One region of the Streptomyces sp. CB09001 genome, then DNA from elsewhere that is predicted to be linked to it. Evidence: riboswitches for the same ligand, from Rfam matches in the RefSeq annotation. Region 1 holds a riboswitch; each other region holds the start of a gene.
The links. Region 1 has a riboswitch for cyclic di-AMP ahead of C4J65_RS20080 (transglycosylase SLT domain-containing protein). Riboswitches for the same ligand answer to the same signal wherever they lie in the genome.
Positions count from the first base shown of each region.

Region 2: linked by a shared signal. The riboswitch ahead of C4J65_RS02795 (C40 family peptidase) and the one ahead of C4J65_RS20080 (transglycosylase SLT domain-containing protein) in region 1 are both predicted to bind cyclic di-AMP.
Region 3: linked by a shared signal. The riboswitch ahead of C4J65_RS17660 (M23 family metallopeptidase) and the one ahead of C4J65_RS20080 (transglycosylase SLT domain-containing protein) in region 1 are both predicted to bind cyclic di-AMP.
Region 4: linked by a shared signal. The riboswitch ahead of rpfA (resuscitation-promoting factor protein RpfA) and the one ahead of C4J65_RS20080 (transglycosylase SLT domain-containing protein) in region 1 are both predicted to bind cyclic di-AMP.

Region 1 is NZ_CP026730.1:4,304,464-4,309,717, reverse strand. It holds gene C4J65_RS20090 (polyprenyl synthetase family protein) at 1-656, opposite strand, end outside; cyclic di-AMP (ydaO/yuaA leader) riboswitch at 1,332-1,500, shown strand; gene C4J65_RS20080 (transglycosylase SLT domain-containing protein) at 1,505-1,996, shown strand; gene C4J65_RS20075 (HAD family hydrolase) at 2,034-2,843, opposite strand; gene fahA (fumarylacetoacetase) at 3,334-4,572, shown strand; gene C4J65_RS20065 (M56 family metallopeptidase) at 4,897-5,254, shown strand, end outside.
Region 2 is NZ_CP026730.1:568,482-573,735, forward strand. It holds gene C4J65_RS02780 (ATP-dependent Clp protease proteolytic subunit) at 1-380, shown strand, start outside; gene C4J65_RS02785 (hypothetical protein) at 388-696, shown strand; cyclic di-AMP (ydaO/yuaA leader) riboswitch at 1,239-1,302, shown strand; gene C4J65_RS02795 (C40 family peptidase) at 1,338-1,811, shown strand; gene C4J65_RS02800 (ATP-binding protein) at 1,782-2,294, opposite strand; gene C4J65_RS02805 (helix-turn-helix transcriptional regulator) at 2,511-3,371, shown strand; gene C4J65_RS02810 (DUF397 domain-containing protein) at 3,393-3,623, shown strand; gene C4J65_RS02815 (8-amino-7-oxononanoate synthase) at 3,666-4,793, opposite strand; gene bioB (biotin synthase BioB) at 4,944-5,254, shown strand, end outside.
Region 3 is NZ_CP026730.1:3,807,722-3,812,975, reverse strand. It holds gene C4J65_RS17670 (PrsW family intramembrane metalloprotease) at 1-613, shown strand, start outside; gene C4J65_RS17665 (aldo/keto reductase) at 638-1,582, opposite strand; gene C4J65_RS17660 (M23 family metallopeptidase) at 1,719-2,762, opposite strand; cyclic di-AMP (ydaO/yuaA leader) riboswitch at 2,774-2,929, opposite strand; gene C4J65_RS17655 (PP2C family protein-serine/threonine phosphatase) at 3,154-4,380, opposite strand; tRNA gene C4J65_RS17650 (tRNA-Met) at 4,566-4,639, opposite strand; gene C4J65_RS17645 (dihydrofolate reductase family protein) at 4,710-5,254, opposite strand, start outside.
Region 4 is NZ_CP026730.1:2,743,347-2,748,600, forward strand. It holds gene C4J65_RS12655 (Ppx/GppA phosphatase family protein) at 1-879, opposite strand, end outside; gene C4J65_RS12660 (DUF501 domain-containing protein) at 876-1,415, opposite strand; gene divIC (cell division protein DivIC) at 1,475-1,957, opposite strand; gene eno (phosphopyruvate hydratase) at 2,069-3,358, opposite strand; gene rpfA (resuscitation-promoting factor protein RpfA) at 3,608-4,336, opposite strand; cyclic di-AMP (ydaO/yuaA leader) riboswitch at 4,340-4,506, opposite strand; gene C4J65_RS12680 (transglycosylase family protein) at 4,690-5,254, opposite strand, start outside.

The DNA of each region.
Region 1 (5,254 bases):
GCGAGCTGGAAGGCGACGCCGAGCCGCTCGCCGTACTGGGTGAGGACGTCCACCACCGTCTCGTCGGCGCCGGACATCATCGCGCCGAACCGGCAGGAGACCGCCACCAGGGAGCCCGTCTTGCCGCCCAGCACGTCCAGGTAGTGGTCGACCGGGTCGCGGCCGTCCTGCGGGCCGGCCGTCTCCAGGATCTGACCGGTGACCAGCCGCTCGAAGGCGAGGGCCTGGACGCGGACCGCCTCGGGACCGAGGTCGGCGAGGATCTGGGAGGCTCGGGCGAACAGGAAGTCGCCGGTGAGGACCGCGACCGAGTTGCCCCAGCGGGTGTTCGCGCTGGACACCCCGCGCCGCACGGCGGCCTCGTCCATCACGTCGTCGTGGTACAGCGTGGCGAGGTGGGTCAGCTCCACGACCACGGCCGAGGGCACGATCCCGGGGGCGTAGGGGTCTCCGAACTGGGCCGAGAGCATCACCAGCAGCGGCCGGAACCGTTTCCCGCCGGCCCGCACCAGGTGCTGGGCGGCCTCCGTGATGAACGGCACCTCGCTTTTGGTTGCCTCAAGCAACCCTTCCTCGACAGCAACCAATCCGGCCTGGACATCGGCTTCCAGAGCCTGGTCCCGCACGCTCAGCCCGAACGGCCCGACGACGGTCACGAGGGGTCTCCTGTCTGCTGGTGTCTACTGGCGATTACCTGGTTTGTCGATAGGTCGCTGCCACCACTCAAGTCAGCGTATCCGGTCACGTTTCGATCACCGCTAGCGCCCACCGTTACAGGCTGGTCGGTATCGGATCATGAACGGTATGTTTTTGATCAGGTGATATGAGCAGATTTTGATTGATATCGCCAGAGGGGACGAGCCGGAGCCGGAGGGCGAACGGGCCGGAGCCGCCACCGAAGATCCCATCACTCCTCCCAACGGCCCGCACTTCGAGAACGTCACCCGACAGACGCACCCACCCCTCTCCCGCCCCCTTCCCCACCTCCTCCCCCTCCCCGCTTCCCTCCCCTCCCCGCTCGACACCCGAAGCCGTCCCCACCCGCGGCCGGTTGGCTCCTAGTTGGGGTTAATGCCCTATTTGCCGTGCTTGTTGAAGCCAGTGAGTTGGCTCACTCCGGGCGCCCCGCAGGCAACCCCACCGAAACCTGTGCCCTCCCTTTGCCCCGCAAGCCAGTTGGGGATTGGCAACAGCAAAGGATCAAGGGCCCCAAAGACGTCAGACCAAGGTCAACAGGCATGTTGGGTGATTCCTGCACTTGTTCCGGACATGTGCTCTCGCATACGTTCCCGGCCTGTCGGGTGGACGCCGAATCCTGCCACCGCCCGTCGCACAGTCATCCACCCAACAAACTCGCAGGCAGGAGCGGGGGACCCAGGTAAGTCGCCGCACCGGTCACCACCGGAGCGGCTCGGGGTGAAGCCGTACCCGTCAGGGCACGGCCGGGCACCTCCCCGCCCGAACCCGACAGCTCACCTCGTAGGCGTAAGGAGAGGGACACCGCATGTCTGCCAACGGTCAGAACCGTCACGCCCGCACCAGCCGCCTCGCCCGAAAGCTCGCCGTCGCCGGCACCGGTGCCGCGGTGCTCGCGCTGCCGCTCATCGGCGCCACCACCGCTTCCGCGGCCACCCCGGCCGCCGCCACGACCGCCACCACGGCGGCCACGGCCTACCCGGACAACCTCGACGGCTGGATCCGCGAGTCGCTCGACATCATGGCCCAGCACGGCATCCCCGGGACCTACGAGGGCATTCACCGCAACATCATGCGTGAGTCCTCCGGCAACCCGCTCGCCATCAACAACTGGGACATCAACGCCATCAACGGCACCCCGTCCAAGGGTCTGCTCCAGGTGATCGACCCGACCTTCCAGGCGTACCACGTGGAGGGCACCTCCTGGGACCCGTACGACCCGGTCGCCAACATCACCGCCGCCTGCAACTACGCGGCCGACCGCTACGGCTCGATGGACAACGTCTTCAGCGCGTACTGAGCCGCGCCGCCGCGGCAGCGCACCAAGCGGTAGCGCATCAAGAGGTACCGAAGATCCGCTCGAGGACGACGGCCACGCCGTCGTCCTCGTTCGTCGTGGTGACCTCGTCGGCCACCGCCTTGAGTTCGGGGTGGGCGCCGGCCATGGCGACACCGTGGGCCGCCCAATGGAACATGGGGATGTCGTTGGGCATGTCCCCGAAGGCGATCGTCCGCCGCCGCTCCAGACCCAGGTGCTCGGCGGCCAGCGCCAGGCCGGTGGCCTTGGTGATGCCGCAGGGCTGGAGCTCCACCGTGCCGGGCCCCGACATGGTGACCGTCGCGAGCGAACCGACCACCGCGCGAGCCGTCGCCGCCAGTTCGTCGTCGGTCAGCTCGGGGTGGCGCAGCAGCACCTTGCTGATCGGCGTGGACCACAGCTGCTCACGCCGCTCGACGCGCACCGCGGGCAGCGTCGGGTGGGGCATCAGGTAGCCCGGCTCGATGAGCGTCAGCCCCTCGACGCCGTCCTGGTCCACGGCGGCGTGCACCTGGCCCACCTCGGCCTCGATCTTGCCGAGCGCGGTCTCGGCCAGCTCCCGGTCCAGGGTGACCGACCACAGCATCCGGTGCGCGCCGGCGTCGTACACCTGCGCGCCCTGTCCGCACACCGCGAGCCCCGTGCAGCCGAGCCGGTCGAGGAGGGGGCGCACCCTGGGTGCCGGCCGTCCCGTCACCACCAGGTGCCGCGCACCGGCACCGGCGACCCGCGCCAGCGCGGCCAGCGACCGGTCGGAGACGGTGTCGTCGCCTCGGAGCAGCGTGCCGTCCAGGTCGGTGGCGACGAGTGAGTATGCGGTGCGGTCCATGATCAGAGAATACGGACACCGCACCCGCCGGACTCACCCGTGACCGCTTCCGAACGAGGGCGTAACGAGTGCGCTCGAACCCGCACGGGGTTGCACGAGGACGCCCGATCATGTCCGGATCCTGACACATCATCGGCTAAAGCCGATTCAGGGCCTGTGCCCCGGTTGGCATCGGGATGGGGCGCTGCCCACCCTCCCGCGGTACTTCCTTTTGTTCAGGGGGGCTTGACCGGGGAGGCGCGCCTGCCGTCGAAGGCCCCTCCCCCGAGAACTCCTCCCCAAGACCTTCCGGCACCGCCCAGAGTGTCCCCGTTCGCGCCACTGCGCCAAGACCGCGTCCCGGGCGCCGCCGCCTCCGGCCGCACTGCCCAAGAGCGGCACGTCACCCGTAACGTGTGGCCCGACCACGTGTCACGCGACGCACACCGATCACGTGGCGCACACGGCGCGCACGGCGCACATGGCGAGCACGAAAGCGAGGCAGCACCCGATGCCCCCCTTCGATGTCCCCGAGGGCGACCCCTTCGGCCCGCACAACCTTCCGTACGGCGTGTTCTCGATCCCCGGCTCGGTCGACCGGACGGTGGGCGTACGGCTGGGCGACCACGTCCTCGACGCGGGTGCGGCGGCCCACGCGCTCGGCTCGCCGTACGGGTCGCTCCTCGCGCGGCCCACTCTCAACCCGCTGCTGGCGGCCGGGCGCACGGCGTGGTCGGACGTGCGGCGCGCACTGACGGCGTGGGTGACGGTCCCCTCCCACCGCGAGGCCCTTCAGCCGTTCTTCCACCCACTGTCGTCGGTGACCCTGCACCTGCCCTTCGAGGTCGCCGACTACGTCGACTTCTACGCCTCCGAGAACCACGCCCGCAACGTCGGCCAGATCTTCCGCCCCGACGCCGCCGACTCCCTCACCCCGAACTGGAAGCACCTCCCGATCGGCTACCACGGCCGCTCCGGCACGGTCGTCGTCTCGGGCACGGACGTCGTACGCCCGTCGGGGCAGCGCAAGGCCCCGGCCGACGCCGCACCCGTCTTCGGCCCGTCCGTACGCCTCGACATCGAGGCGGAGGTCGGCTTCGTGGTGGGAGTGCCGTCCGAACTGGGCAGTCCGGTCGCGCTCGGCGACTTCCGCGAGCACGTCTTCGGGCTCTGCCTGCTCAACGACTGGTCCGCGCGGGACGTCCAGGCCTGGGAGTACGTCCCCCTCGGCCCGTTCCTCGGCAAGTCCTTCACCACGTCGGTGTCGGCGTGGATCACGCCGCTGGACGCCCTGGAGGAGGCCCGGGTGGCGCCGCCCGAGCGCACGCACGAACTGCTGCCCTACCTGGACGACACGGACCCCGATCAGGACGACCCCGGCGGCTACGACCTGCGGATCTCCGTCGCCGTCAACGGCCACGTCGTCTCCGAGCCGCCGTTCTCCACCATGTACTGGACGGCCGCACAGCAGTTGGCCCACATGACGGTCAACGGCGCCTCGCTGCGCACCGGCGACCTCTACGGCTCGGGCACGGTGAGCGGGCCGACCGAGCGGGAGCGCGGGTCGCTGCTCGAACTGACCTGGAACGGCCGCGACCCGCTGGAACTGCCCGACGGCAAGCGGACGTTCCTGGAGAACGGCGACGTGGTGACCCTGTCGGCCTGGGCCCCGGGCCCGGACGGTGTCCGGGTGGGGCTGGGAGAGGCGACCGGGCGGGTGGTCGGTCCGGGGGCCGGACGAGGCGTCTGACGGTACGCCCGGGCGGGATGCGGGGCCCGTACGTCCAAGCCCGGTACGTTCGAGACCCGTACGCCCCAGGCCGGTACATTCGAGCCGCGTACGCCCAAGGCCGGTACGTTCGAGACCCGTACGCCCCAGGCCGGTACGTTCGAGCCGCGTACGCCCAGGTTCCGTACGCCCAGGTTCCGGAACCGGTGTCCGCCGACACCTGACTCACACCGCCCGGCCCCGTCATACTGGCGTCGGGCGGTGTGCGCGCACGGCCCGGCCCAGAGCACCACCCCTGTACAGCCAGAGCCGCCCATCCTTCGACCAGGATCCGGAGCCAGTGGCATGACCGTCTGCCTGCTCCTGCTGTTCGTCGTCGCCGTGACCGCCGCGGTGCCGGTGCCCCGCGCGCTGACCCGTTCCGCGTGGCCCGAGCGGGATCCGGTGGTGGGGCTGTGGGTGTGGCAGTGCCTGGTCGCTACGGTGCTGCTGTGCTGTCTGACGGCACTCGCCCTCGGCGCCACCGCCGTCTTCGGGACCGTCCGCGCCCAGCTCTTCGCGCCGGCACCGCCCGCGGTGACCGCGGCGTACAACCTCTCCGCCGGCCCGGTCTGGGCGGCCGTCCTCACCCTGTTGCTGGCGGCCGGCGCCGCGTGGACGACCGCGATGCTCGCCCGCGAGCTGGTCGAGGCCCGCCGTCGGC
Region 2 (5,254 bases), 3.7 Mb from region 1:
CGATGCGCTACGTCGCCTGCGACGTAGCCACGACCTGCCTCGGGCAGGCCGGTTCGTCCGCCGCGGTGCTGCTGGCGGCGGGCACGCCCGGCAAGCGCGCCGTCCTGCCGGGCGCCCGGGTGGTGCTCCACCAGCCGGCGCTCACCGAACCGGTGCGGGGGCAGGCGAGCGACCTGGCCGTCCACGCGGAGGAACTGGTCCGCGTCCGCGCCCGCCTGGAGGAGATCCTCGTACGGCACACCGGCCGCACTCCCGAGCAGGTGACCGCGGACATCGAACGGGACACGGTCCTGGACGCCCGACAGGCGCTGGAGTACGGGCTGGTGGACCGGATCGTGCCGGGCCGCAGGACCCCGCCCGCCCCGTCCGGCGCCAGGTGATCCGCCCGTGCTGCCACCCGAGTTGCCGCCGCTGCCCGCCCTGACCCGGGCCGAGGCCGAGGTCATCGATCGCTATCTGGACGTCGTCGACCTGCTCGGACGCATCAACCCGGGGCGGGACGGCGACACCTACCGCGGGCTGCGGGCCGCCCAGGCACTGGTCGGCAAGGCGGCGGCGCTGCGTGACGCGCTGGCGCTGATGCACCGGCGGGGCGAGACGGAGGTGCACGCCGCCACCCTGGCCCGGGCGCTGCGCGTACTCGACGGCGAGCGGCGGACGGCGCGGCTCGGCCTCCCGCCCGCTTCCGAGAGTTGAGCACCTCGAACCCAGACCCGTCACATCCAGACCCATCACATCCAGACCCATCACATCCGGACCCATCACATCCGGACCCATCACATCCGGACCCATCACATCCGGACCCATCACATCCGGACGCATCCGGACCGGGACGAAACGGACCAAACGACGTACCCCCTTTCGGCGTAGGAACACCTCCGATTCGCGACCGGTCGAAGTTGCGGCACCCGTGCGCTCCGCCCGTGCCGCACACCACTGCGCCGCTGGTCCCGGGGCCGTCACCGCTCGCGGCGGCACTTCGAACAGGAGGCGTCGACCCGAACGGGCGAGTGGCACGTAACAACACAAAGGGCACGTTCCGTTGGGAATTCCCTTCAGGACGGGACAAGATCCGTGACTGACGACAAGCCCCCGCCGCAGCGGCGGGGCGGTCCGGGCGGACGCCGAGTCCTGCCGCCGTCCGGACGACCGGTCGCAAGGGAAGTGGATCGGCAGGAGTGGAGGACCCGAGCACGACGGGTCGCCGGCACGGCCGCCTCCGCGGGAGGCGCCGGGCTCAGCGGTCCTTGGGGTGAAGCCGCACACCGCGGCCGGGCAACTTCGCCAGCCCGAATCCGACAGGTCATCCTTCACAGGCGGCTGACGAAGGGTTGCGCATGTCCGCGCTCAATCGTGTCCCGTCGCTGATGGCCCGTGCCGGTACGGCCTCGGCTCTCACCCTCGCCGCCGTGGGCGGCTCCGTCGTGGTCCCCGGTGTCGCCTCCGAGGCGGCCGCGGCGAGCCATGCGACGAAAGCCCTCAAGATCGCGGCCTCCAAGAAGGGCGCCCCGTACCGCTGGGGTGCCACGGGTCCTCACCGGTTCGACTGTTCCGGCCTGACCCTGTACTCGTTCAAGAAGGCCGGCAAGAAGCTGCCCCGCACCGCGGCCCAGCAGTACAACAGGACCAGCCGTGTCTCCGTGCGGAACCGCAAGGCCGGAGACCTCGTGTTCTTCCACTCCGGCAGCAGCGTCTACCACGTCGGCATCTACGCCGGGAAGGGCAGGATCTGGCACGCGCCGAAGACCGGCGCCGTGGTGCGCCTGGAGAGGATCTGGACGTCAAGCGTCTGGTACGGCCGGGTCAAGTAGCCCGCCCGCGGGGGTGGTGGCGTTCTGTCCCGCCGTCACCCCCGCGGGCGCGGCCGGTCCGCCCGGGGGCGCCCAGGGCAGTTCGATGGAGACGGTCTTGCCGCCCTCGCGGGTGGGCCTGACCCTCAGCCTGCCGCCGCACTCGGCGGTCAGCCAGCGAATGATCACCATGCCCCGCCCGTTGTCCTGCTGGACGGCGGCGGGCAGACGCTTGGGGAAGCGCGGGTGGCTGTCGGTGACACCGAGACGCAGCCGCTCGTCGCGGTCGAGAACGAGGTCCACCGTGAAGGTGGGCGACTGCCCGAACGTGTGCTGGACCGCGTTGGTCGCCAGTTCGGAGACGATGAGCCGCACCGTGTCCGCCAGATCGGCGTCGCCCGGCAAGCCCCACTCCGCCAGGGTGCCGACCACGTAGGTCCGCGCGGCGGCCACCGAGGCGGGATCGCTCGGCAGAGTGACGGATGCTTCCAGATGGTCTGCCATGGCGACGTCGTCCCTTTCTCACGGGACCGCAGGCCCGACACGGAGCGGATGGTTCGAGTACGGTCCCGGACTGGTGCTTCACCGCCAGACTGCCATCACCAGGCCCATGAAGGGCGGCGATCCACCAAGATATGCATATATCTGTCGCTCGAAGCGGTGAACTCTGCGACGGCAGAGCGTATTTGGGCGGCTCATAAGGAGTAAGGGAGTTGTCCCATGCAGCACGGTCCCGTGGTGCGCCGCCGCAAGCTGGGCGCGGAACTGCGCGCCCTGCGCACGTCGGCGGGCATCACCAGCGGCGAGGCGGCCCGGCTCGTGGGCTGGCACCAGTCGAAGGTCAGCCGGATCGAGACCGGGACGAGCGGGGCCAAACCGGCCGACGTGCGGTTACTGCTGGACGTCTACGGCGTGGCCGACGAGCAGCTGCGGGGGCTGCTGGTGATGCTGGCGCGGTCCGAGGACGCCGGGGGGCGCCACCACTGGTGGCACGCCTACCGCGGGGTGCTGCCCCCGACGTACCGCGACTTCATCAGCCTGGAGTCGCAGGCCAGCGCGATGCGCACGCTGGAGACCACGGTGGTGCCCGGCCTGCTCCAGACGCCGGAGTACGCCCGCGCGGTGACGCGGGCCGCCGTGGACGGGATGCCGGCGGAACGGCTGGACACGCTGGTGGAGGTCCGGCTGGCCCGGCAGGACGTGCTGCGGGGCGAGCCGCCGCTGGAGCTGAGCGCGGTCCTGGACGAGGCGGTGCTGCGCCGGGAGGTGGGCGGGCCCGGGGTGATGGCCCGTCAACTGGCCAGACTGGTCGAGGCGGCGCAGCTCCCCCATGTCCGGCTCCAGGTTCTGCCGTTTGCCGCCGGGGCGCACATCGGTGTCACCGGCCCTTTCGTAATCTTCTCCTTTTCGAGCACTTCTGATCTGGACGTGGTTGTTCTCGACCACTTGACGAGTAGCCTGCACCTCGAACGGAAAGAAGACCTAGAGGCCTATACCGAGGCCTTCAACGCCCTTCTGATCCATGCCCTTTCGCCCGAGGACTCGTTGGACTTCATCGCCGCGACCGCGGCAGGCGCGTAAGGAGGCACCATGTCAGGCTCCATGTCCGAAGATCCCCGGAACATCCCTGTCAGCACCGATATGACCGGTGTGCGGTGGCTGCGCAGCAGCTACAGCACCGGAGCGAACAACTGCGTGGAGACCGCCCGCCCGTCGGCCGGCCCCCGCGCCGGACTGCTCGCCGTGCGCGACTCCAAGAACCCGGCCGGACCCGCCCTGCTCTTCTCCCCCGGGAGCTGGACGGCGTTCACCGCCGGCGTCGGCCGCGGCTGACCGCGCCGGACACCGGACGACGCACGGCCGTGTCCCGCCGACTCATGGCCGCGTTTCGCCGATCACCCGTACAGCGCGCTCGATCTGTTCCCCGGAGAGGTCCCCGCGAGCGGTCAGCCTGAGCCGTGAGATGCCGTCGGGCACGGAAGGAGGGCGGAAGCAGCCCACGGACAGGCCGGCCGCCCGGCAGTCGGCCGCCCACCGCACGGCCTCCTCCGGGGAGGGTGCGCGCACCGAGACGACCGCGGCGTCCGGACGTACCGCGTCCAGACCCGCGGCGGTCAGGCGTGCGTGCAGTTCGGCGGCGACGGCTCTGGCCCGCGCCGCCCGTCCCGGCTCGCGGCCGAGCAGTCTGAGCGCCGCGAGGGCCGCCCCCGCGGCGGCGGGGGCGAGCCCGGTGTCGAAGATGAACGTGCGGGCCGCGTTGACCAGGTGGTCGACGACCCGGGCGGGGCCCAGCACGGCGCCGCCCTGGGCGCCGAGCGACTTGGACAGCGTGACGGTCACGACGACGTCGTCACGGCCCGCCAGTCCCGCCCCCTGCGGGGCACCCCGGCCTCCCTCACCGAGGACGCCGAGACCGTGGGCGTCGTCGACGACCAGTCCGGCGCCGTGTTCCCGGCACGCTTCGGCGAGCGCGCTCAGGGGCGCGGCGTCGCCGTCGACCGAGAAGACCGTGTCGGAGACGGCCACCGCGGGCCCCTCGTGCGTCGCCAGCGCCTTGCGCACGGCGTCCGGGTCGGCGTGCCCCACGACCTGCGTGGTGCCGCGGGCGAGCCGGCAACCGTCGATCAGCGAGGCGTGGTTGCCCGCGTCGGAGACGACGAGGCTGCCGTGCGGTGCCAGCGCGGTGACCGCGGCGAGGTTGGCCGCGTAACCGGAGGAGAAGACGAGCGCGGCCTCGAAACCGCAGAGCTCGGCGAGTTCGCGCTCGAGTTCGGCGTGCAGTGCGGTGGTGCCGGTCACCAGCCGGGAGCCGGTCGCGCCGCCGCCCCAGGTCCGCGCGGCCGAGGCCGCCCCTTCGACGACCTCCGGGTGCCGGGCGAGGCCCAGGTAGTCGTTGCTCGCCAGGTCCAGCAGCGCCGACGCCGCCGGGCGGGGGCGCAGAACCCGCACGAGTCCGGCCTCGCGGCGCGCCCGGTCCTGCTCGTCGATCCAGCCGAACGCCATGAGGCGGCCCTCCGGTGTTTTGTAGGCAGTGAACAGACATTAGCGGTCCGGCCACCCCCGCGAGGTGTGGCAATACCCACACGTCGATCTGTCAGTGTTGTGCAAAGTCTCCTTGGCCGCGGACGGCCCCTTAGGACAGGATCGGCTCTCATGGACCTGCTGAACACGCTGGTGGACAAGGGGCTTCGGCGCGAGTCGCCGACCCGCGAGGAGGCGCTGGCCGTCCTCGCCACTTCCGACGACGACCTGCTCGACGTGGTGGCCGCGGCCGGAAAGGTGCGCCGCCACTGGTTCGGCCGACGGGTGAAACTCAACTATCTCGTCAACCTCAAGTCGGGCCTGTGCCCCGAGGACTGCTCCTACTGCTCGCAGCGGCTGGGCTCCAAGGCGGAGATCCTCAAGTACACCTGGCTCAAGCCCGACCAGGCCTCGGCGGCCGCCGCGGCCGGTGTGTCCGGGGG
Region 3 (5,254 bases), 500 kb from region 1:
CATGGTGCCGTCCTTCGGCCTGCTGACCTGGCTGGTGATCTGGACCCGGCAGCGCGAACTGGGCACCGTGCGGGCCGAGCTGCCCGCGTACGTCGTGGCCGGCTGGCTCACGCCCGCGGAGCCGTACGCGCTCGGCTCGATGCGGGCCCGCCGCATCGCCCGGCAGTACGCCCGCCGGCACGCCGGGAAGGAAGGGGCGCGGGCGGTGGCGCGGTACGAGGCCTGCGCGACCTCGGTGGCGTTCCTGCGGCAGCGGGGCCGCCGGGGCCGGGCGGGCGCCGACTTCGCCGTACGGGAGCGGGCACTGCTGGACGCCCTGTGGCACCTGCGGGACCTCGCCCGCCCGGCCCTGGACCACGCGGCCCGGGCCACGGCACCGCCGCCGCCCGTGCCGCAGCCGGTGCCGCCGTGGGCGTATCCGTACGGCGGGACGCACGGCGCGTACGGCCTCCGGACCGCGCCCACTCCCTACGCCCCGCAGGCCCCGTACGCCCCCCACGCCCTCTACGGGCCGCTCGGACCGCAGGCCCCGCACAACCCGTACGCGCCGCCACACACCCCGTATGCGCCGCCGTACACCCCGTACGCGCCACCCGGCCCCCACCGCCCGTAGGTCCGCGACGCGAGGACCGTCCGCTCAGGCGGACGCCCGGGTCAGCCGGCCGACCTCGTCCTCCGTCAGGCTCAGCTCGGCCACGCCCAGCAGCGCCGGCAGCTGCTCCACCGTGCGCGCGGACGCGATCGGCGCCGCCACCGTCGGCCGGGCGGCCAGCCAGGCGAGGGCGACCGTGGCGACGGGGGCGTCGTGGGCCTCGGCGATCTCGTCCAGGGCGGCCAGCACCCGGCGGCCCCGCTCGGTCTTAAGGTGCTTGGCCGCACCGCCCGCCCGCGGGCTGTCCACCTCCGTGCCGGGCCGGTACTTGCCGGTGAGGAAGCCGGCCGCGAGGGCGTAGTACGGCACGGCGGCGAGCCCCGCCCGCTCGGCGAGGTCGCGCAGCTCGCCCTCGTACGTGTCGCGGGAGACCAGGTTGTAGTGCGGCTGGAGGGCGACGTACCGGGCGAGGCCCTCGCGGTCGGAGAACTCCAGGGACGCGGCGAGCCGCTCGGCGGAGATGTTGGAGGCGGCGATGTGCCGCACCTTGCCGGCCTTCACCAGTTCGTCGAGCGCGCCGACGATCTCCTCGACCGGCACCTCGGGCTTGTCGAAGTGGGTGTAGTACAGGTCGATGTGGTCGGTGCCCAGGCGGCGCAGCGAGGCGTCGGCCGCGGCCCTGATGTTCGCGGCGGACAGGCCCGGGTACTCGGGGTGCTGGCTGACCTTGGTGGCGAGGACGACGTCGTCACGGTTGCCGCGGGCCGCGAACCACTCGCCCAGGACGGTCTCGGACTCACCGCCGCTGTTGCCGTCGACCCACGCCGAGTAGGAGTCGGCGGTGTCGACGAAGTTGCCGCCGGCCGCCGTGTAGGCGTCCAGGACGGCGAAGGACCGGTCTCGGTCGGCGGTCCAGCCGAAGACGTTGCCGCCCAGGGCCAGGGGGAAGACCTCGAGGTCGGAGGAGCCGAGCTTGCGCAGAGAAGTCATGTAGGGACTCAACGACCGCGCCGGAGCGGGCGATTCCGGCAGGCACGCAAAATCCCCGCAAACCGGCAGCCCTGACGTCGGGGGGTCGCCGTCAGGACCGCCGGGGATCGGCGGGGCGCGTCGTGGGCGGGGTGGCTCAGGGGGTGAGGCCCTTGCTCTGCAGCCAGGCCATCGGATCGATGCCGGTGCCGCCGTCGGTGTGCACCTCGAGGTGGAGGTGGGCGCCGGTGACGTTGCCGGTGGCGCCGACACGGCCGATGACGTCGCCGGTGGTGACCTGCTGGCCGACGCTGACGTTGATGGAGGACTGGTGCGCGTACCAGAGCTCGGTGCCGTCGTCGAGGGTGAGCACCGTCTTGTAGCCGTACGACCCGTCCCAGCCGGCCGACGTGATGGTGCCGCTGTGCACCGCCTTGAGCAGCGTGCCCGTGGGGGCGGCGAAGTCGAGGCCGGTGTGGTGGCCGGAGGACCAGAGGGAGCCGGCCTGGTTGAACGTGGAGGAGATCGTGTACGAGGAGGTCGGCAGCGTGAACTGCTTGGCCAGCTTCGCGAGCCGCTCGGCCTCGGCCTTCTTCGCGGCCTCCTCCTCCGCCTTCTTCTTGGCGGCGGCGGCCTTCTCCTCGGCCTCCTTCTCCGCCTTGGCGGCGGCTTCCGCGGCCTTCTTCTCGGCCGCGGCGGCGGCTTCGGCGGCGGCCTTGGTCTCGACCTGCGCCTGCTGCTGCTCGGCCTGCGCCATGATCCGGGCCCGCAGCGACTCACCAGCGCCGGTGGTGCCGGTCTTCTCCGCGCTGTCGGCGGCGACGGCCTGGGTGATGCCGCTGAGCGGGGTGGCGGAACCCTCGGGCTCCGACTTCTCGTCGTCGCCGGGGAGGAGCGAGCCGACGTTCGGCAGGTCCGGCATGGAGATGGACACCGGCGGCTTGCCGGTCTGCGCGCTGGCCATGCCGCCCGCTCCGACGGCGGCTATGACACCGACGCCGAGGACGGTGGAGCTGCGGGCGAGTCCGCCGCGCTGCTTGGCCACGCGGTGCCGGCCGCGTACGGGGCGGATGGATTCCGCGGTGGGATTCCACTCCTCCCAGGGGCCCTCTTCGGTGCGGTAGCCGTCGTAGCCGAAGGTGTCGGTGCCGTGCCCACTGGGCGCGGACGGGGCCTCGGGGGCAGGCCGGTTGGACGCCACGTGGGCGTACTCCTTTCCTTCCTTTCGCCTACCGGGTTAGCTGACGGGTTCGGAGCAGGAAGGTCTCCTACGGGTGTCTGCCGACCGTTTTCCACGGCGGCATACGCCCGATTCACCCCAATGTGGTGGTTCCCCGGTTCCCTTGCGGGATTCGGCGCGTGCGCACGGAGCCGCCTTCTGTGACGGCTGGGACGACCGCGCTGCGTTATCGAACGTTAATAGACGCGAGGCTCCGATTCCAAGCCGTTCCTCTTGATCATTACCGAATACGGCCGGGACGTACGCCTCACGACCGGTGAAAACCGGGCGAGTTGACCCGGCCTCGGTATTCCCTCTCGCGCCAGTTTCTTCTGACGGTGTATCAGTTGTTATGCGGAGGGGGGTCGCGCTGTCACGGCTCGTGACAATGATCATGATCACCGCGCCGGGGGCGCCGGACGGCGAGCAGTGCCATGTCGTCCGCCATGCCGCCCCCGGAGTGCCGGCGCACGTCCTCGGCGAGGGTGGCGAGCAGGGTCGCCGGATGCGGGAAGACGCGGCCGGTCAGCCGCGCCTGCGGATCGTAGAACTCGCCCTTCGCGTCCCGGGCTTCGGTCAGCCCGTCGGTGTAGAGCAGCAGTGTGGCCCCGCCGGGGAAGGGGGCCTCCTCCGCCCGGTCGGGCCACACTCCCAGCTCGCCCATGCCGAGCGGCAGCGCCGACTCGTGGGCGGGCAGCGGGCCGAGGGTGCCGTCGCCGTAGAGCAGCAGGGGCGGCGGATGGCCGCGGTTGACGATGCGGACGGTGCCGCCGCCGTGCGGGAGTTCGGCGAGGACGGCGGTGGTGAAGCCCTCGAAGGCGTCCAGTCCGTCGCGTCGGGTGCCCTCGCGCGCCAGCGCCCGCTCCAGGCGCTGTGCCACCGCCTCCAGCGTCGCCTCCTGCTCGGCCGCCTCCCGGAACGCGCCGATCACGACGGCGACGGCGGCCACCGCACCCATGCCCTTGCCGCGCACGTCCCCGACGATGAGCCGGACGCCGCGGGCGCTGTCCTGCACCGCGTACAGGTCGCCGCCGATGAAGGCGTCGGCCTGCGCGGCCTCGTAGCAGACGGCGATCTCGAAGCCCGCGATCCGCTCGGCGGGTTCGGGCAGGACGGCGCGCTGGGCGGCCTCGGCGATCTCACGGACGGAGACGAGGCGCTCGCTGCTGCGGCGGACCATGCCGTTCACGAGGACGGCGAGTACGGCGACCGTGGCGATGGTGATCAGCTCGGTGAGGGAGTCGACGTAGTGGATGACGCCCTTGCCGAGCTGCAGCCCGATGACCGCGGCGACCACGGCGACGCCGGTGAGCGCCGTGCCGCGCCGCGAGTAGAGCGGGGCGGCGATCAGGGGCGCGGCCGTGTAGAGGGGCCCGGCGGTGAAGTATCTCGGGGTGAAGATGTCGTACAGGATGGCGACGACGATCAGCAGCACGGGGAGCGCGTGCACGAAGGCCCGCCCGTACCCGGTCCGCCGGGCTGGCGGTGGCCCGGAGGGCGGCACGGGCAGCGCCTCGTCGCCGAGCCCGAGACCCGGGTCGGGTACGGGATCGCCGGGGAGCCGGCCACCGGCTCTGGCGGCCGCTCCCTCGTCGTCCACGTCACCTGGCCGCACCACTCGTCTCCCGCCGCCCCGCGCGTCCGCGCCGCTTGCCGTCCCGCACTCCAGGGTTCCGGGGGCGGGGACGGGCGGCGAGCGGTGAGGGGCCGACCGGATGACACGGGGCACCTGCGGAAACGCACCGAGGGCCGGAACCCTTTCGGATTCCGGCCCTCGGCCTTCAGTAGCGGGGACAGGATTTGAACCTGCGACCTCTGGGTTATGAGCCCAGCGAGCTACCGAGCTGCTCCACCCCGCGTCGTTGTGTTCACCACTGTACGTCATCCCGGGGGCGGAATGCACATCGGTATCTCCGCGCCCCGCTCTCCCTACCCCTCCAGGTGACGGTTGGGTGCCTTCGCCCGCTGCGCGTACTCGGCCAGTACGACGACGGCGGCACCCGCGGCGGTGAGCACCCCGCTGCCGTCCGCTCCCGCCACGAAGGTGTCCGGCTCCCGCCAGGCCGTGACGACCCGGCGCACCCCCGCGTCGAGGATCAGCCGGGCGCACGGGGCGGGCCGGGAGGCCCGGCGGGCACAGGGCTCCAGGCTGCTGTAGACGGTGGCGCGGGCGAGCCGCGGGTCTTCCGGGTCCACCTTGGCGAGCGCGGCCTCCTCGGCGTGCACGACCGGATCACCGCCCTCCCGCGAGTATCCCCGTGCCAGCTCGCTCCCGTCGGCGGCGACGACGACCGCCCCCACGCTGAACGCGGTGTCCGACGGCGGACACAGCTCGGCCAGCTCGCAGGCGAGCCGCAGCCAGTGCCGGTCGGCGGCGGCGACGCGGTCACCGGTGCCGGGTGCGGTCGGCAGGTACCGCATCAGCACCACGTCCTCGATCCGCCGCGTCCCGATCAGCCGCAGCCGCCCGCCCT
Region 4 (5,254 bases), 1.6 Mb from region 1:
ACCCGTCCGCTCCATGATCGCCAGCAGCACCAGGGACCCGGCCGCGATCACGTCGACCCGGCCCGGATGCATGGCGGGAACCGCCGCCCGCTCGGCGTGGGTGGAGGCCAGCAGCCAGTCGGTGATCTCCCGGACCCGGTCGCGCGAGACGCGGGAGTGGTGGATGGCCGCCGAGTCGTACTCCGGGAGCTCCTGCGCGATCGCGGACACCGTCGTCACCGATCCGGCGAGCCCCACCAGCGTGCGTGCCTCGCGCAGCGGCACGGACTGCTCGGCGAGGTCCAGGGCCGCCTCGATGTCGGCCCGTATGGCCGCGACCTGGCCCTCCGACGGCGGGTCGGTCACCGCGCCGTCGCGCACCAGGTGCCGCTCGGTCATCCGGACGCAGCCGACGTCCACGGAGCGGGCGGCGCGCACGTGGTCGTCGCCGACGACGAACTCGGTGGAGCCGCCGCCGATGTCCACGACCAGGTAGGGCCTGTCGAGGTCCGCGCGGCCGGTCAGCTCCTTCGTCGCCCCGGTGAAGGAGAACTCGGCCTCCTGGTCGCCCGAGATGACCTCCGGCTCCACACCCAGGATGTCCAGCACCCCGCGCACGAAGTCGTCCCGGTTCTCCGCGTCGCGGGAGGCGGAGGTCGCGACGAAACGCAGCCGCTCGGCGCCGTGCGCCTTGACGGCCTCGGCGTACTCCCGGCAGGCGGCGAAGGTCCGCTCCAGCGCCTCGGGCGCGAGCCGCCCGGTGCGGTCGACGCCCTGGCCGAGCCGCACGATGGTCATGCGGCGGTCCAGGTCGGTCAGCTCGCCGGTGGCCGGGTCGGCGTCGGCCACCAGCAGCCGGATGGAGTTCGTACCGCAGTCGACGGCGGCGACTCGGGTCACTTGGCGTCCTCCCCGCAGGTCTCGGAGACCGTCACGCACGGCCCCTTGCGCCACCACTCGGGCAGCATCGCGATCGCCTCGTCGCCCAGCGGGTTGACGCCCGGACCGGCGGCCAGCGAGTGGGCGACCAGCACGTGCAGGCACTTCACGCGGTCCGGCATGCCGCCCGCGCTCGGGAATCCGGTCAGCTCCTCGATCTCGTCGCGGCGCCGGACGTAGTCCTCGTGCGCGGCCCGGTAGGCGGCGGCCAGCTCCGGGTCGGTGGCCAGGCGCTCGGTCATCTCCTTCATCACGCCGTTAGCCTCCAGCGTGCCGATGGCGGAGGCCGCCTTCGGGCACGTCAGGTAGTACAGCGTGGGGAAGGGCGTGCCGTCGGGCAGCCGCGGCGCCGTCTCCACGACGTCCGGCTGTCCGCAGGGGCAGCGGTGCGCGATGGCGCGCAGGCCGCGCGGGGGCCGTCCGAGCTGCTGCTTGAAGGCCGCCACGTCCGCGTCGGTCGGCTCGGTGCGCGGGGTGGTCGGCGGGGGAGTCTGCATGACTGTCTTCTGCTGGTCTTCCTGTTGAGTCACCGGCGGAGCGGGTCGGCGCGGTCGGTTCACTGCCGGCGGGCGACGGCGTCGGCCTTGTCGACCCCGTCCCACACGTTCCGGTACCAGGGGCGGTCGGCGGCGGCGGCCCCGGCGCGGGTCTGCTCGGCCGCCTCCGGGTCGACGACAACGAACCCCGTCTCCCCCGGCATCACGTAGTGCAGCCGCAGCCGGACCTGCTGCTCGGCGTAGGCGTCGTCCTGCCAGCGTGCCTTGAGGTCGCGCAGGTCCTCGACCCGCTGCCGGGTCTCCCGCTGCTCCCGCTGGAGATCGGCGATCTCGGCACGCTGGGCGACGTACTGCCGTATCGGGTAGGCGAGCGCCACGACGAGCGAGCAGAGCACCATCGCGAGCAGCGCGGCCCGGCCGGTCAGCCGGGAGCGCCGGGCCTGGCGCCTGGTCTGCGAACGGTAGACCCGGGCCGCGGTCTGTTCCCCGATGATCCGGATCCTGGTCGCGGTGGAGAAACGGTCCCGGTCCTTCACGGCCATCTGGTCTCCGCCTCCCGTGCACGCGCGTACGTCCCCGCACACGGTACGGGACCGGATACGGGGACGTACGTACGACGCTGCCTTCTACCGGGCGGTCAGCCCTTACTGGGCCTACTGGTTCGCAGAGCGGAACCGGGGGAACGCGCTGCGGCCGGCGTACACCGCGGCGTCGTCGAGGATCTCCTCGATGCGCAGCAGCTGGTTGTACTTGGCGACGCGCTCGGAGCGGGCCGGGGCGCCGGTCTTGATCTGGCCGCAGTTGGTGGCGACGGCCAGGTCGGCGATGGTGACGTCCTCGGTCTCGCCGGAGCGGTGGGACATCATGCACTTGAAGCCGTTGCGCTGGGCCAGCTCGACGGCGTCCAGGGTCTCGGTCAGCGAACCGATCTGGTTGACCTTGACCAGCAGGGCGTTGGCCGAGTTCTCCTCGATGCCGCGGGCCAGGCGCTCCGGGTTGGTGACGAACAGGTCGTCACCGACCAGCTGGACCTTGTCGCCGAGCTTGGCGGTGATGGTGTTCCAGCCGTCCCAGTCGTCCTCGAACAGCGGGTCCTCGATGGAGACCAGCGGGTACGCCTCGACCAGCTCGGCGTAGTACTCGGTCATCTCGGCGGCGGTGCGCTCCTTGCCCTCGAAGGAGTAGGAGCCGTCCTTGTAGAACTCGGACGCGGCGACGTCGAGCGCGAGGGCGATCTGCTCGCCGGGGGTGTAGCCGGCCTCCTTGATCGCCTCGAGGATGAGGTCGAGGGCCTCGCGGTTGGAGCCGAGGTTCGGGGCGAAGCCGCCCTCGTCGCCGAGGCCGGTGGCCAGGCCCTTGTTCTTCAGGACCTTCTTGAGGGTGTGGTAGACCTCGGCGCCCCAGCGCAGGGCCTCGGAGAAGGACTCCGCGCCGATCGGGGCGATCATGAACTCCTGGATGTCCACGTTGGAGTCGGCGTGCGAGCCGCCGTTCAGGATGTTCATCATCGGCACCGGCAGCAGGTGCGCGTTGGGGCCGCCCAGGTAGCGGAAGAGCGGCAGGTCGCTGGCCTCGGAGGCGGCGTGGGCGACGGCGAGGGAGACGCCGAGGATGGCGTTGGCGCCGAGCGAGCCCTTGTTGTCGGTGGCGTCCAGGTCGAACATGGCCTGGTCGATCAGGCGCTGCTCGGTGGCGTCGTAGCCGACCAGCTCCGGGCCGATCTGCTCGATGACGGCCAGCACGGCCTTCTCGACGCCCTTGCCGAGGTAACGGCTCGGGTCGCCGTCACGCAGTTCGATGGCCTCGAAGGCACCGGTGGAGGCGCCGGACGGAACGGCGGCACGACCCGTGCTGCCGTCGTCGAGGCCGACCTCGACCTCGACCGTGGGGTTGCCTCGGGAGTCCAGGATTTCCCGGGCTACGACGACGTCGATGGACGGCACGAGCATCTCCTTCTTCAATGTGACGCTTCACTGTGACGCTTCGGTGTGCCGCGGTCCCGCGGGACCGCGACGGCTCTGCGGGACCGAGCCTAACCGGCTCCGGGCGATCGGCCAGCCGATCGCCCACCCGCTGGACAGAACCGAGAGTAAATTGTTTCCGAACGGAACAAAGGCGGAACATGAAAAGTCCCGCCCCGGTGCGTACGGGGGAACACGCACCGGGGCGGGAGTCGCGGAGGCCGCCGCCGCTTACTTCAGGTGCAGCTGCTGGCCCGGGTAGATCAGGTCGGCGTCGTCGACGATGTCGTCGTTCAGCTTGAAGAGCTTCGCCCAGCCGCCCTTGACGTCGTGCTCCTCGGCGATCGAGCTGAGGGTGTCGCCCTTGACGACCTTGTACTCGCCGTCGCCCTTCTCGACCTTCTTGCCGGTCGGGGTGGTGACGGTCTTCTTGGCGGGCTTCTCGGCCTTCGGCTCGGCGGCCGGGCGCTCGGAGGAGCGGGAGGCCTTCTGCTCGGTGGAGCGCTCGGTGGTGGAGCCGCTGCTCTGGCTCTGCGAGCCCTCGGAGCTGCCGGAGCCGCTGTCCTGGGAGCCGCCACCGGTGTAGGCGGCGCCCGACAGGCCGGTGCCGCAGACCGGCCAGGCACCCTTGCCCTGGCCCGCGAGCACCTTCTCGGCGATCTCGATCTGCTGGGACTTGCTCGCCTGGTCGGCGGAGGAGGCGTACTGCGTACCACCGTAGGCGGCCCAGGTGGAGGCGGAGAACTGCAGACCGCCGTAGTAACCGTTGCCGGTGTTGATGGACCAGTTGCCGCCGGACTCGCACTGGGCGACGGCGTCCCACTCGGACGCGGTGGCGGCGGAGGCGTTGCCGGCCGCCATCAGCGGGGCGGCGACGGCGGCACCGGTGACGCCGGCGACGGCGATGACACGGGTGGCCTTGGACGGGCGACGGTGCTTGCCCTTGCCGGAAAACAGCATGGTTGATCCCCTCACCGACGCCTGCGAGGTGAGCTGTCGGGTTCGGGCCGGTTGAGTTGCCCGGCCGGGTTCCTCCCGGAACTCGGCTTCACCCCTAGCCGCTCCGGCTCAACTGCCCGGTGCGGCACTTACCTTGGGTCCCCCGCTCCTGCCTGCGGCGCTTGACGCGACGACTGTTCCCGTACGGCCGCTGGCAGGATTCGGCGTTGCGGCTGTCGGGGCCCGCGGTGGCGAGCGGTCATGACCGTAGACACGCGCTCCGCGGATTTTCAAAGACGATCACGGCTTCTGAGACCTATCTCTCACGAGATCCAAAAGGGACATACGGTCTCTAACCGTGACGTGAACTCCCCCTACTTTTCGCCCGATTCGCCCGTGACCGTGAGCGTCTGACCGGGCAGGATGTGGTCCGGGTCGGCACCGACGACGGTCGCGTTGTCGGCGTAGAGCGTGCGCCACCCGCCGTCGACCTCAAGGGAGTCGGCGATGGCCCAGAGACTGTCGCCGGTGCGGACGACGTAACGGCCGTCCCCGGCCTCCCGCTCGCCACCGTCGCGCGAGGCGTGCCGGCCCGTCGTCGGGTCCGTACGCCCCTCCCCCGCCGCACCCTCGTCCGCGGTGCCGCCCCGGTGCTTGCCGGAGCCGGACGAGCCCTCGGTGCCCTGCGATTCGGCACTGACGGAGGGGTCGGATTCGGACGAAGTGTCCGGCTTGGCGGATTGGTCCGCCTCATCGGACGGAGCGTCAGACGACGGCGAAGAAGAGGGCGAAGGGGACGAAGAGGATGCTCCGGACGTCGACTCCGGCGTCTCGGCCGTGCCGGACGAACCGCTCGAGCCGGACGACTCGGATGACTGGGGCGACTCGGGTGTTTCGGTGGTCGCGGGTGTTTCGGACGACTTGGTGGTGTCCTGCTCC